Rosistilla oblonga: one gene and its partner. The main gene of each other region encodes a partner of the protein of the gene in region 2 in a complex. Links are inferred from orthologs where the notes say so. Each region holds a gene or a part of one and is shown on either strand. Other genes may lie near its edges. The genes, in order: dnaG and dnaB.

What was found.
Region 1: the proteins of dnaB (region 2) and dnaG are in contact, whole or in part, in a crystal structure (PDB 2R6A), measured with the Geobacillus stearothermophilus proteins. The link is inferred for Rosistilla oblonga from one-to-one orthologs. Residues at the interface, in WP_033016901.1 of Geobacillus stearothermophilus: Ser13, Glu15, Ala16, Gln18, Glu91, Leu92, Asp94, Ala95, Val96, Pro97, Thr98, Ala99, Ala100, Asn101, Tyr104, Tyr105, Ile108; in WP_049624496.1 of Geobacillus stearothermophilus: Lys456, Leu457, Leu458, Pro459, Ala460, Asn463, Ala464, Leu467, Leu535, Leu536, Ile537, Ala538, Gln544, Glu545, Asp548, Tyr549, His552.

What each region holds. Positions count from the first base shown.
Region 1 is NZ_CP036292.1:4,539,897-4,545,961, reverse strand. The notes cover bases 2,156-5,119. They hold dnaG (DNA primase), read right to left. Parts: upstream 4,583-5,119; coding sequence 2,729-4,582; downstream 2,156-2,728. Other genes in these bases: CA51_RS16015 (hybrid sensor histidine kinase/response regulator), read right to left, coding at 4,601-5,119; CA51_RS16025 (PVC-type heme-binding CxxCH protein), read left to right, coding at 2,156-2,656. Also shown: more of CA51_RS16025, read left to right, coding at 1-2,155; more of CA51_RS16015, read right to left, coding at 5,120-6,065. UniProt on the Escherichia coli protein: RNA polymerase that catalyzes the synthesis of short RNA molecules used as primers for DNA polymerase during DNA replication.
Region 2 is NZ_CP036292.1:3,437,957-3,443,970, reverse strand. What follows is about bases 1,413-4,325. They hold dnaB (replicative DNA helicase), read right to left. Parts: upstream 3,643-4,325; coding sequence 2,182-3,642; downstream 1,413-2,181. Other genes in these bases: CA51_RS12235 (DUF72 domain-containing protein), read right to left, coding at 3,961-4,325; CA51_RS12245 (glycosyltransferase), read left to right, coding at 1,413-2,188. Outside these bases: CA51_RS12250 (glycosyltransferase family 4 protein), read left to right, coding at 1-1,085; more of CA51_RS12245, read left to right, coding at 1,082-1,412; more of CA51_RS12235, read right to left, coding at 4,326-4,833; CA51_RS12230 (sulfatase family protein), read right to left, coding at 4,840-6,014. UniProt on the Escherichia coli protein: The main replicative DNA helicase, it participates in initiation and elongation during chromosome replication. Travels ahead of the DNA replisome, separating dsDNA into templates for DNA synthesis.

The DNA of each region.
Region 1 (6,065 bases), 1.1 Mb from region 2 along the record:
GCACTTGCACGGGCTTAACCCCGGCAGCCCCAAGCACTGCGGTTTGGAAGTCCTTTCGGGGACGCATATCCCAGCCGACTGGCACGGCGATCTGGTTACCAACGACTTCCGCGGCCATCGCGTCTGCCGGTTCACCGTTCGCCCGCAGGGGAGCGGTTACAATTCGCGACAGCAGCCGGAGTTGATCGTCAGCCAACACGTCGCGTTTCGTCCGATCGACGCGCGGATGGGCCCCGACGGCGCGATCTACATCGCCGATTGGTACAACCCGATCATCCAGCACGGCGAAGTCGATTTCCGCGACGACCGCCGCGATCGCGGCCACGGGCGGATCTGGCGTCTGACGTTCAAGAACTCGCCGCTGATGAAGCCCACGCCGACCGGCGAGCTCTCCGATCCAGCGCTGATCAGTCTGTTGGAAAGCCCTGCGTTGTGGCTGCGGCAATTCGCGCGTCAGGAGCTCAAGACGCGCAACTCCGACCAAGTGCTCGAATCGCTGGCCCAGTGGCTGGGCGAGGCGAGTGACGACGCGGTTCGACTGAATCGCCAGTTCGAAGCGATGTGGGTTCGCGAATGCCTCGATCGCCCCGACGCGGAGCTTTTGCAGACGCTTGCCGGTTGCGACAACGAGCACTTCCGCGCCGCTGCGGTCCGTTACATCGGCTTGCGTCGCGAGGAGCTGCCCGACGCGCTCTCATGGCTAAAGAAAGCTGTCGCCGATCCAAATCCGCAAGTTCGGCTGGAAGCAGTTGGTGCGTTGGGCGAGATCGGAACGGCCGAAGCCGCAGCGATCGCACTGTCGGCGCTCGATCAACCGCTCGATGAAAACATCGACTTTGCACTCTGGAGCGCTCTGCGGAAATCGCAGTCGCAGTGGATCGAAGCGATCGCGGCGGGAAGCTTCGACACGCAACAGAAACCAGAGCGGCTGGAGTTTGCGATTCGCGCTGCGGCTACGCCAGCGGTGGTCGCGCCGATCGTCGCGGCGATTCGCAACGGCGGGATCGACGCGGCCCGGTCGACGGCGCTGTTGAACGCGTTGGCGAGCGCTGCTGACGCCGCATCGCTAAACGATCTTCTGCAGATCATCTTGGATCCCCAGCGGAAGTTCTCCGATGCCGACCGCGCGGCGCTGATCGCTGCCGTCGTGCGACAGAAGGAAACGCGGAACGTAATGCCATCGCAGGGGCCAGCGTTGCTAAAAGCCTTCGCGGAAAACGCCTCTCTCGAATCCGATTCGCCGGGCGAGCAAGCGTTGCTCAAGGCGATCGGGTTGTGGAAAGCTGCCGAATTGCAGCCGATCGTGTTGGCGGCGATTCAGCGTGCTCAGGCAAGCGACTCGTTGCCCGCAGTCGCTCTGGCGACCTTGGGGCAATTGGCATCGGAGGCTTCGTTGAAGAAGCTGACCGCGATCGCAAACGATGGCCAGGCCGATCCCGCGTGGCGGATCGCTGCGATCGAAGCGCTCGTTGGACCTCGCCCCAACCTAGCGGCACGAGAGGCTTGGGAATTGATGGCGTCGCGCGATCAAGCGCCTTGGGGTGAGCAAGCGATCCGCGGGACGCTGCGTCGCAAGGGCGGACCTGGGCGATTGCTGCAAACGCTCGCCGGCGTGAAACTGCCTAGCGATGCGGCGCGTGCGGCGATCCACGAGGTCCGCGCCGCGGGGAACCATCCGACGTTGGAGGATGCGATTCGCGAAGCGGGCAAACTGGATGATGCCAGTTGGAAGATGTCCGCAGAGCTTACCCAGCAGTTGACCGCCGCGGTCCACGAATCGGGCGATCCTGCTAAGGGAGAAGCGATCTTCCGACGCAGCGAACTGCAGTGCATCGCTTGTCACGCGATCGGACCGGCTGGTGGACGCGTTGGTCCCAACTTTGTCAGCTTGGGCGGCAGCGCCCAGATCGATTATCTGATCGAATCGCTGATCGACCCGAACGCTAAGGTCAAAGAGAACTTCCATTCGGTTGTCGTCGTCGTCGAAGACGGAACGATCGTGCAGGGGATTCGCGAATCGGAGACCGATGAATCGCTGACGGTTCGCTTGGCCGACGGCAGCAAAAAGACGATCCCTCAAGATACGATCGATCAGGTCGGCGAAGGGCGTTCGTTGATGGCCGCCGGACTTGTCGATTCGCTGACTCGCGACGAACTGGTTCATTTGGTCAGCTTCCTTTCCGAACTAGGACGGACCCCGGCCTACACGATAAAGACCGAGCCGATCGTCCGTTCATGGCAGAAGCTCGTCTATTCGCCCGAGGCGAACCATCTGCTCAACCGCACCAGCGTCGATTCGGTCGCTACCGACAACCCGGTGCTGGTTTGGGAAAACACGACGACTCAAGTCGACGGCCGCGTGCCGGTGGCAGAGTTGCCGAAGTTCAAGCAGCATCACACCGCGCCGCCAACCTCGTTTATCCGGTTCGACTTCGAATCGTTTGACGACAAACCGATTCGGATCGCGCTGCCCAAGACCGACGCGCTGAAGATGTGGGTCGATGGGAAACCGACGCCGACCTGGAACGCTGCGGAATTGAAGCTCGGCAAGGGGAAACATCGCGTCACGCTAGCGGTCCGCCGCGATGCGATCAGCGAACCGTTTGCCGTAAAGATCGATTCGGAAACGCCGGTTGCGATCCTCGATCACTTTTAATCGCGGCATTAAATGAATGCGGGGCTGCGGATGATGCAGCCCGCTGCGGCGGTACGGAATCGTGCCGCCGGTTTATTCTTCTGGCGGCGGTGGCGTCAGCAGACCCTGCCGCGTTCGCTCTTGAGCGAACAACTGCTTCAACAGCTCCATCTCTTCGTCGTCATCCAGCCGGCTCGATTCGAGATCCAACAGCGTCTGTTGTCGCTGCTGAGCGAGTTCGGTGCCGCGAAAGCGATCGATCACCGCTTGCATCCGCTCTTCCGCAGGTGCGTTGACGGTCGCCGCTTTGTCGTCGACCGACTGCTGGAAATTGACCAACACGCCTTTCAGGTGAGCGTCTTCGACGGCCAACAATACGTTCTGGAAATCGAGTTCGTGGCCGCCCAGTTCCAGGTCCTCGTAGACCGTCATAAGGGCTCGCGCGGTGTCGGTCGCCAACCACCGCGGCTCGATCGATTCGAGCGCCTGCGGGACAAGATCCGCCTTCTCGATCATCAGTTCAAACAGTTCGCGATCGATCCCAGTGATCGGCTGGCGTCGCACGGGAGGTGGCGGCGCCGCGGGTTCGGGTTGGCGTTTGAAGGCGCGGTTTTGCCGTGGATCGCTGCGGTGTTCTTCGATCCGTCGCTGCAGCGTGTCGGCGGGCAAACCGAAGGTCCGCGATAATCGCATCACCGTTTGTTCGGTCCGCAGCGTGTTGCCGTTCTGAGGCGATTTGGCGACCAGGCGAAGCATCGAATCGAGCGCAGCCGAGGCGGCGTGCGTATCGCGGACGAGGTCGACCCCGTCGGTGGCGCGGCTCAGTTTATGATCGATCGCATCGGGAGCCTGAGCGACCAACGCCTTAAACGCGTCGGCGCCATGTTCGTTCAAATAGTCGGCAGGATCCTGGCCTTTGGGCAGCGTCATGACGCGCATGTCGACGTCGGCGGCGACAAACAATTCAACCACTTCATCGGCGCGGCGTTGCCCGGCGGCATCGCCATCGAGGACCAACACGATCTGGTCGACAAATCGCTTCAGTAGCCGAACGTGGCTCTCGCCGACCGCAACGCCCAAGCAGGCGACCGCCGTTTCGATGCCGTGTTGGCGAGCGGCGATCACATCGGTGTAGCCTTCCATGACAAGGGCTTGCCGCTGCCGCTGCATCGGTTGGCGGGCCATGTTCAGCGCGTAAAGATGCTGACTTTTGGAGAACAGTTTGGTCTCCGAAGTGTTGATGTATTTGCCTCCCGATTGATCGCCGATCATCGGGACGTGGCGGCCACCAAAAGCGATCGGGCGGTCCTGCAGATCGTAGATCGGGAACATCAACCGTCCGCGGAAGAAGTCGTAGTGACCGCTGCCGGAATTGCGAGCCAGAGCGAGGCCGACAGCTTGCAAAATCTGCGGGCTGAAACCTGCGTCCAGTGCGGCGCCTAACAACCAGTCCCACTGGTCGGGCGCAAAGCCAATGCGAAAGCGAACGCGATTCTCTTCGTCGATGCCACGCTCTTGCAGGTAGTCGCGGACGACAGCGGCGGCGGGCGATTTTTCCAGGTAGTTGAAGAACCGCTCCTCGGCCCATTTCATCGCCGACAGCAGCGTCGCTTTGTCGTCGACCGATCCCTTTTCGACCGGAGCGCCACCGCGTTGGATCTCGATCCCGGCGCGGTCGGCAAGGATTTTCAGCGCTTCGGGAAAGCTGACGCCATCGCGGCGCATCACGAAGCTGAAGACATCACCGCCGATATCGCAGGGCCAACACTTCCACGACTGGCGAACCGGATTGACCGACAGACTGGGCTTTTTGTCGTCGTGCCAGGGACAGCGAGCGACAAAACTACTCCCCTGTCGGCGCAGCTCTAGCGAACTACCAACGACATCGACGATATCGTTAGCTTCGCGCACGCGTTCGCGGACGTCAAAATCAGCCGGCAGGGACATCGATCACACCTAAGAAGGTTAAGCCGCCGCGGCTAGGAGAATCGTTTCGAGGACATCGATCAATTGGTCCAAGCGAAACGGTTTGAAAAGGATCGCTTTGGGGTGCAGTCCATCCTGCCGCGCTTTGACGATCGAGTGCCCCGGATCATAGCCAAAGCCTGTCATCAAGATCATCGGGACATAGTCCATTTGATTCTTTAAACGCAGCATCAATTGGTATCCCGAATAATCGGGCAGGCGGATGTCGCTGATGATCGCGTCGTAACTGGCAGCACCTTGGCTGCAGCGGACCATGCGGACCGCTTCGTCGCCGCGCTGTGCGGTTTCGACAACACATCCGTAGCGTTCCAACAGCGTGTGGGCGTCGTCTAGTACTTGCGTGTCGGCATCGACAACCAGGATCCGCTTGTCCATCAGGTTCGGATATTGCGGCTTCTTCGCCGACGCGGGGACGGCTTCGACCGGCGTCAAGCGTTCGCCGATCTGTTGGATCGTCTGCTTAATATCGCGCGCGTTTTTCAAGATCCGTCGCACGCGTTCGGCGAGGTCCGATTCGTGCCCGATATATTGCTCCAGCACGTTGACAGCATCGTTGAGGATTTGGTCGACCGGCAGGGCGACGGCGCTGTGAATCGCTTCGCAGCTCTGTTGAGCGGTGTTCGCTTTTTGAGCCATCAACAGTTCGAGGGTGTTGAGGGCTTGAGCGACATCGCGAGCAAAGATCTCCAAAAATTGCACGTCGCTTTCGGAGAAGGCGCGGACCTCGGGGCTCTCGATGTTGATCGTGCCGAGGACTTGGTCGTGCAGCATCAGCGGAGCGGTCAGCGAACTGCGGGCTCCTTCGACGCCTTGGATGTACAAAGGGTCGACCGATACGTCTTCGCAGAGATAGCTCTCAGCGGTCGCGGCGACGTAACCGGTGACGCCGTTGCCATTGGGAGCAGCCTGCAGTTTGCGATCGGCGGCGGCTTGATCGATTCCGACGCTGAACAACGGTTGCAGTTCGCCCGTCGATTGTTCCAGCAGCCGAACCTCGACGACATCGAAGTTCAGCAGGTCGTGCAGGTAGTGATGGATGTTCTGTTTCAGCAGATCGATCCGCTGGCTGATATCCATCAGGAAGATTTCATCGGGGCGGATGTCGGCGAGTTCGCGGCCGGCGCTATGGATCGCTGCTAGCTTTTGCTGTTGCAGGATCTCTTCGGTGACATCGCTTACCGTCGCGATCAGATTGCGACCGTTTCCCGAGCCGCGGAGCGGCGCCGCGTGGACTTGGTAATAGTTGTTGCTAGCGGTGTGCAACGTCGTGTTGATCGGAGACCCTGTCGCCAGGGCGGTGTGGAAGGGGCAGAAGTCGGGGCCCATGATCTCTGGATTGTCGAGGGCCTCGTAAAACGGCGTGCCAACGAGCGAATCTTTTCCCGACCATTCGTGCAGCCGGCGATTGGCCCACAATATTTCTTGGTTTTCGGTCAGCATCGCG
Region 2 (6,014 bases):
TAACGCCACGCTACCAAGCGACTTGGCCGGCGGAATTCCAACATCGCGAGATACCGGTGCTGCGTCCGCTGGCTGCACCGCGAGGCGAATGGTCGATGGCTCGTTATGTGCGGAACTTGGGGAAGTGGTTGCGAGAGCAATTGCCGCGGTTCGATCTCGTCTACTGCGACATGATGCGGGAAGAGGCGGCTGCGGTCGTCGAGACCGCCCGACAAGTCGGCGTGCCAAGCGTCGTCCGATGTGGCACGATGATGGGAACGCGCGATATCGTCTGGCAAGCGTCTCTGCGTGCGCGGCGGAACACCTTTGTCCGCAGCTTTGCCGCCGACGCCGTGATCGCTCCCCGCGCGTCGTGCCAGCAAGCGTTATTGGTCGCCGGCGCTAAAGCGGCAACGATCGTGCGGATCGCCGACGGCATTGGCGATCCGATCCGTCGCACTCCCGAATCGTGTAAAGCAGCGCGTCTGACGCTCGGCAATATGAATCACGACCTGATGGTGCCGGTCGATGGCAAAGTCATTCTGTGCATGAATCGGCTGTCGCCCGAAGGAGGCGTTTTGACCTTGGCGTCGGCCCTTTGGCCGCTGTTGGAGGCTCAGCCCGACCTGCGGTTGTGGATGATCGGCGACGGACCGTGGCGTCAGAAAATTTTTAACGACTTAAAACATAACGGCGTCGGCCGAGCGGCGTTTCTGCCGGGCAACTTTGATCATGTGGAAGAACTAATGCAAGCTGCGGATATGTTTGTGCTGCCATCGGCGGCTAGCGGAGCGGAGTCGTTTTGGCCGGCGGCGATCGCCGCGGCGCTCCCCACCGCGGTGGTCGATTGCGCCGACACGCGCGCCTTTGCGATGGCAGCGTTTTCTGAACTACACAGCTTTCCGGCCGATTCGACCGACAAGATGCGGGAAGCGGTCCAAAACGTCTTGGACGATCTACCGATGGCGGCCGCGGGAGCCCAGCGGATGCGCAGCCAGTTGTCGGCGGCGGCGTCGTTCTCCGATACGATCCGCCGACATGTCCAGTTATTTGAACGCTTGGCGGGCAATTCATCCGCCAAAAATGTGAGTGGAGCAACGGGATGACCCAACGGATTTGCCATATCATCCCGACCTTGGTTCGCGGCGGTGCCGAGAAACAACTGGCTCTTCTGGCCAGCGGTTTGCCGCGTGACCGCTTCGACGTGCACGTCGTCGTGTTAACTCACGACGGTCCGTTGCGAGCGACCTTGGAAGCGGCGGGAATCGAAGTCACTGTGGTCGGCAAGCGATTCAAAGCCGATCCGTCGGCCTACTTTCGCTTGAAGCGAACGCTCAAAAAACTCTCCCCTGATCTCGTCCACACCTGGCTGTTCGCGGCGAACTCCTACGGACGCGCGGCCGCTCGCAGTCTGGGCGTCCGGCGGATCGTTGCCGGTGAACGCTGCGTCGATCAATGGAAGACCACGCGTCATTTTGTGATCGACCGCGCGTTGGCGAAACGGACCGACGCGATCGTCACCAACAGCAGTGGAGTCCGCGATTTTTATGCGGCTCACGGAATCGATCCCGATCTATTTCGAGTGATCCCCAACGGGATTCCGCCTCGCACAGCGAGCACGATCACGCGGGAAGAGGCTTGCCGGCGACTGGGCATCGATCCCAGCCGCCGCCTGATCGTTGCCGTCGGCCGACTGTGGCCTCAGAAACGACTTCGCGATCTGATCTGGGCAGCTCAGCTGATGGAATCGGCTCGCAACGATTCGACCTTTGTCATCATCGGCGATGGGCCTCAGATGGGCGAACTGCAGCGGTTCCGCGATTCGGTTACGACAGGCCAAGCTGTTACGTTTGCGGGGGCACGCGACGACGTCGCCGAACTGCTTCCGCACTTCGATCTGTTCTGGATCGGCAGCGGTTACGAAGGGCAGAGCAACGCCTTGATCGAAGCGATGCAGGCCGGACTGCCGGTCGTGGCGTCGGACATTCCAGGCAATCGCGATCTGATCGAAAACGGCGTCACGGGGATGCTCGCTCCGGTCGGCGAATCGGCCGAGTTTGCCAAAAACGCCTACCAGTTATTGTTCACCGACACCGAGCGTGCGGCCCGACTGGGTCAGGCCGGGCAGGAACGAATCGCTAGCGACTTCACCGTCGCCCAGATGATCGACCGGCACGTCAATCTGTACAGCGAACTGCTGGATCAATAATCGGTCGGTCCGCTGAACTCGGCGTACTGGTCGAATTCGCTGTGCCGTTCGGGAGCCTTGTTGTGGAAGCGAGTGAACGCTCCTTCCCAGGTCAGTTCGACATCGCCGACAGGTCCGTTACGCTGCTTGGCGATGATGATTTCCGCCTGGCCCGCGTATTGTTCCTTGTCTTCGCCGCGATGGTAATACTCTTCGCGATGCACAAACATCACGATATCCGCATCCTGCTCGATCGCCCCCGATTCCCGCAGATGGCTCAGCTTTGGCCGGTGATCTTTGCCCTCTTCCGACTGCCGGTTCAACTGGGACAGGCACAACACGGGGACTTCCAATTCACGAGCCATACCTTTCAGACGCCGCGCGATTTTCGCAACCTGCTCCTGCCGCGGATCGCGCGAGTTGTCGGGCTCGATCAACTGCAGGTAATCGATCACGATCAATCCCAACGCGCCGTCGCGACGTTTAATACGCCGCCCCGCCGCGGCGATTTCGCTGACCGTTCGGCTAGGCGAATCGTCGACGAATAGTGGCGCGGAGTGGATCTCGTTCGCCTTCTCCACCAAGCGTTCGCGCTCCTCGCTGCTGATCGTACCGTTTCGCAGCTTGTGACCGCTGACGCGGGAGATCGAACACAACATACGATCCGCCAACTCGATCCCCGACATTTCCAAGCTCAGGAACAACACGGGGTAGCGGAGCTGCATCGAAACGTTTTCGGCGATGTTCATCGCAAACGCGGTCTTACCCATCGAAGGCCGAGCCGCCAGAATCGCCAATTCACCGTTGTGCAAGCCACCGGTCATCGCATCGAAATCGGTGTACAGCGTATCGCAACCGCCATCGGTGTGCTCGCCTCGCAGACGGGCGTCGATGCGATCCATCGCCTGGTGCAGAATATCGCTGATGCTGTTGACCGAATTGGATTGTTTGCCGTCCATGATGGCAAACACCTTCTGTTCCGCACTGGCGACCAATTCGCGAGCTTCCTGCGTCTGATCGTAGGCGTCGCGCAGAATGTCGGTGCTCGATTCGATCAGCTTGCGGTAGATCGCTTTTTCGTTGACGATCTTGGCGTAATAGACCGCGTGAGCCGCATTGGCGACCGACGTACTCAGCCGTCCAAGATAGGCCGGCCCGCCCATCAGATCGTATTGCTTCGCCTTCTTCAATCGACTGACCAACAGCGTCACGTCGATCTTCTCACCCATGTCGTGCATCTCTTGCAGCTGGGTGAACAGGATCCGATTGGCATCGTCGTAGAAATCGTCGGGACGCAGCAGCGTCGCCAGGTCATCCAAGCATTCCGGCAGCAGGAGAATACTGCCCAGCACGCCCATCTCGGCTTCCAAGTCAAATGGTGGCTGGCGTTGCAGAATTTCGCTAGCTGTCGACTTGGGCTTCTTCTTGTCGCGGCGTGAACCTTTGAATTTGTCGTCGTTGCCTTCTGCAATCACAGCTGCCTGCCTCCTGAGCGAGTCGATTCCGTTGAGTCTAATTATGCTGTCGTGTCGGGCGTCGATTGACAAGCCCGACGGCCCTCGGATTCCCCGGCGGCCGTCGACTGCGACGATTCCGGCCGACAAATATCAGGGTAAAAACTAATTTCCAATATTCGGTCCGCTGCAAATGCGGGAACCGCTGCGGTGGACAAAGTGTTCGAAAACGGAAGCCGCTGTCGCGATGAAGAGATTCGCCAGCCGCAGCCGAACCGGCCAGCGAATTTCCTGTCGCGGCCGCGTCCCCAATCTTCAATTCTGTACTTTTTCAATGGCTTAGAAAAGCTGCAACTGCACCGCCAGCCCGCGGCCGGGCCATCGAGGCATCGCCCCCACCTCGGGCAACAGAGCTTGCACCCGCTCGTGAAACATCTCTGCGATCACCGGTCCGTCGCTCACATTTTCGACGTCGATGAACACGTAGGGTCGCTTCTTTTTCACGATCCAGTCGGCGACGACATCGGCCCACACGTCGAGCCAAGTGGGGACCAAAAGCTGATCCAACCTGGCACCGCAAAGTCGTAACATCGGCATCGGGCCGGTCGCATCGCAGCGAACTTGTTCGGGAAAGCGGATCCGCCGCGATTCGTTGGCCGCGGCCTCCGTGATCGGGTCGTCCGGATCCCACTCCGCCACGATCGCCCGATCCAGTCGCAGCCGTTTCAGCAACCGATGCATCTTGCGACCGGCCGGTGCGTCGGCGAAGAAGTCGGGATGCTGCGCTTCCACCGCGATCGGAAACTCGACCGGCATCGACTCGAGAAAATGTTCCAACACAGGTAGCTTCGGGCCGTCGAACGCCGGCGGCAACTGCAGGCGCGAAGGGCCCAAGCGATCGTGATCTTGCAACACGCTTAAGAGATCCAAAAACGGATCGAGATCCAACAGTTCCCCTTGCAGCATCGCGTCGTCGGTGACGCTGCGTGGGAAGGGCAAGACAAACCGGAAATCGTCGGGCGTCGATCGGCACCAACGCTTCACTTTTCGCAGATCGGATTTGCCATCGCGGCTGATCGGTTCTTCGACGGTTCTGAAGACGCGGCTGTATTGACTCAACCACTGCGCAGCGGGAGCACCAGGTTTGTAGAGGCTGCCTTGCCAATCCGGGCAGGCCCACAGCGGACATCCGAGTCGATAGAGTGGGCTCACGCGCGGTTACCTTGGACCTGGGTTGTTGACCGTTGTCGCATTCCGCTGGGTCCCGGCAGGCGTTCCACGGAAAGCGTTCTTTGCGATCGGCAGCCGATCTCCCGTTTCGCGATCAAACGAATCGGACGAGATCTGATCGGGTACCGTATCCCCCGTCGCGACCGACCACTCGTCCAACAGCTTGCGCAATCGGTCGGCATCCGCAGCGTAACGCTTGTCGTCGATCAAATTGTTCAACTGATCGGGATCCGCGTCGACAAGATACAACTCTTCGGCGGGTCGCGGTGCGGTGAAGACATCCTGTTGTGCGGCGGTCAGTTTGTTGGCGTCGCGTTGCAAACGCAGTTGTTCGTGCGATGGGGAGTTAACCGAATCGGCGGGACCCTGCCAAGGAAACTGTGGGCGGTTGTTTTGGATAAACAAAAAACGTCCGTCGCGGATGCTGCGGCCGTGGGCTTCGAAATCGTGCCAGTTGTGTTCGGAGAAGGCGTATCGTCGGATCGTCGCCGATGGATCGGTAAACAAGGGCAACATGCTGACACCTTGCACCGTTTCGGGAATCTCCGCTCCCGCAACGCTCAGCACCGTCGGCGCGATGTCGATCGCGCTGACCAGACTGTTGCTGCCCTCTCCCGGTTTGATCGTCGCGGGCCAATGGGCGACAAGCGCAGTCTTCATCCCCGAATCGTGCAGCCGCGTTTTGGCGCGTGGGAAGGGGCGGCCATTGTCGGCCAACACCAGAATCAACGTGTTATCCAACACATTTTGCTCGGCCAACTCCTGCACCACTTCGCCGACGAAATAATCGAACCGCGTCACCTCGTTGTAATAAGATGCGAGATCCTGGCGTGTCGGCAGATCGTCGACGAGAAACTTCGGAACGCGAACGCTCTCAGGCGTGTGACGGGGACCGTATTTTTTTGCATCCCACTGACTGTCCCCATCCCAAGCGCGATGGGCGTCGTACGCTGCGTACCAGAAGAAGAAAGGTTTGTCGCGCGGGCGATCCTTGGCGATTCGAACCCAGTTCGCATGCCCGCCGCCGTTATTTTTGTTGCGTCCTCGATCGACCAAATCGAACGCTTTGGGCCGCGCCGATTGGCCCGGTTTCAACTTCCCGACCGACATGTGATTTTTGCCCGACAACGCGGTGTAGTAGCCTGCGTCGCGGAGCCGTTCTG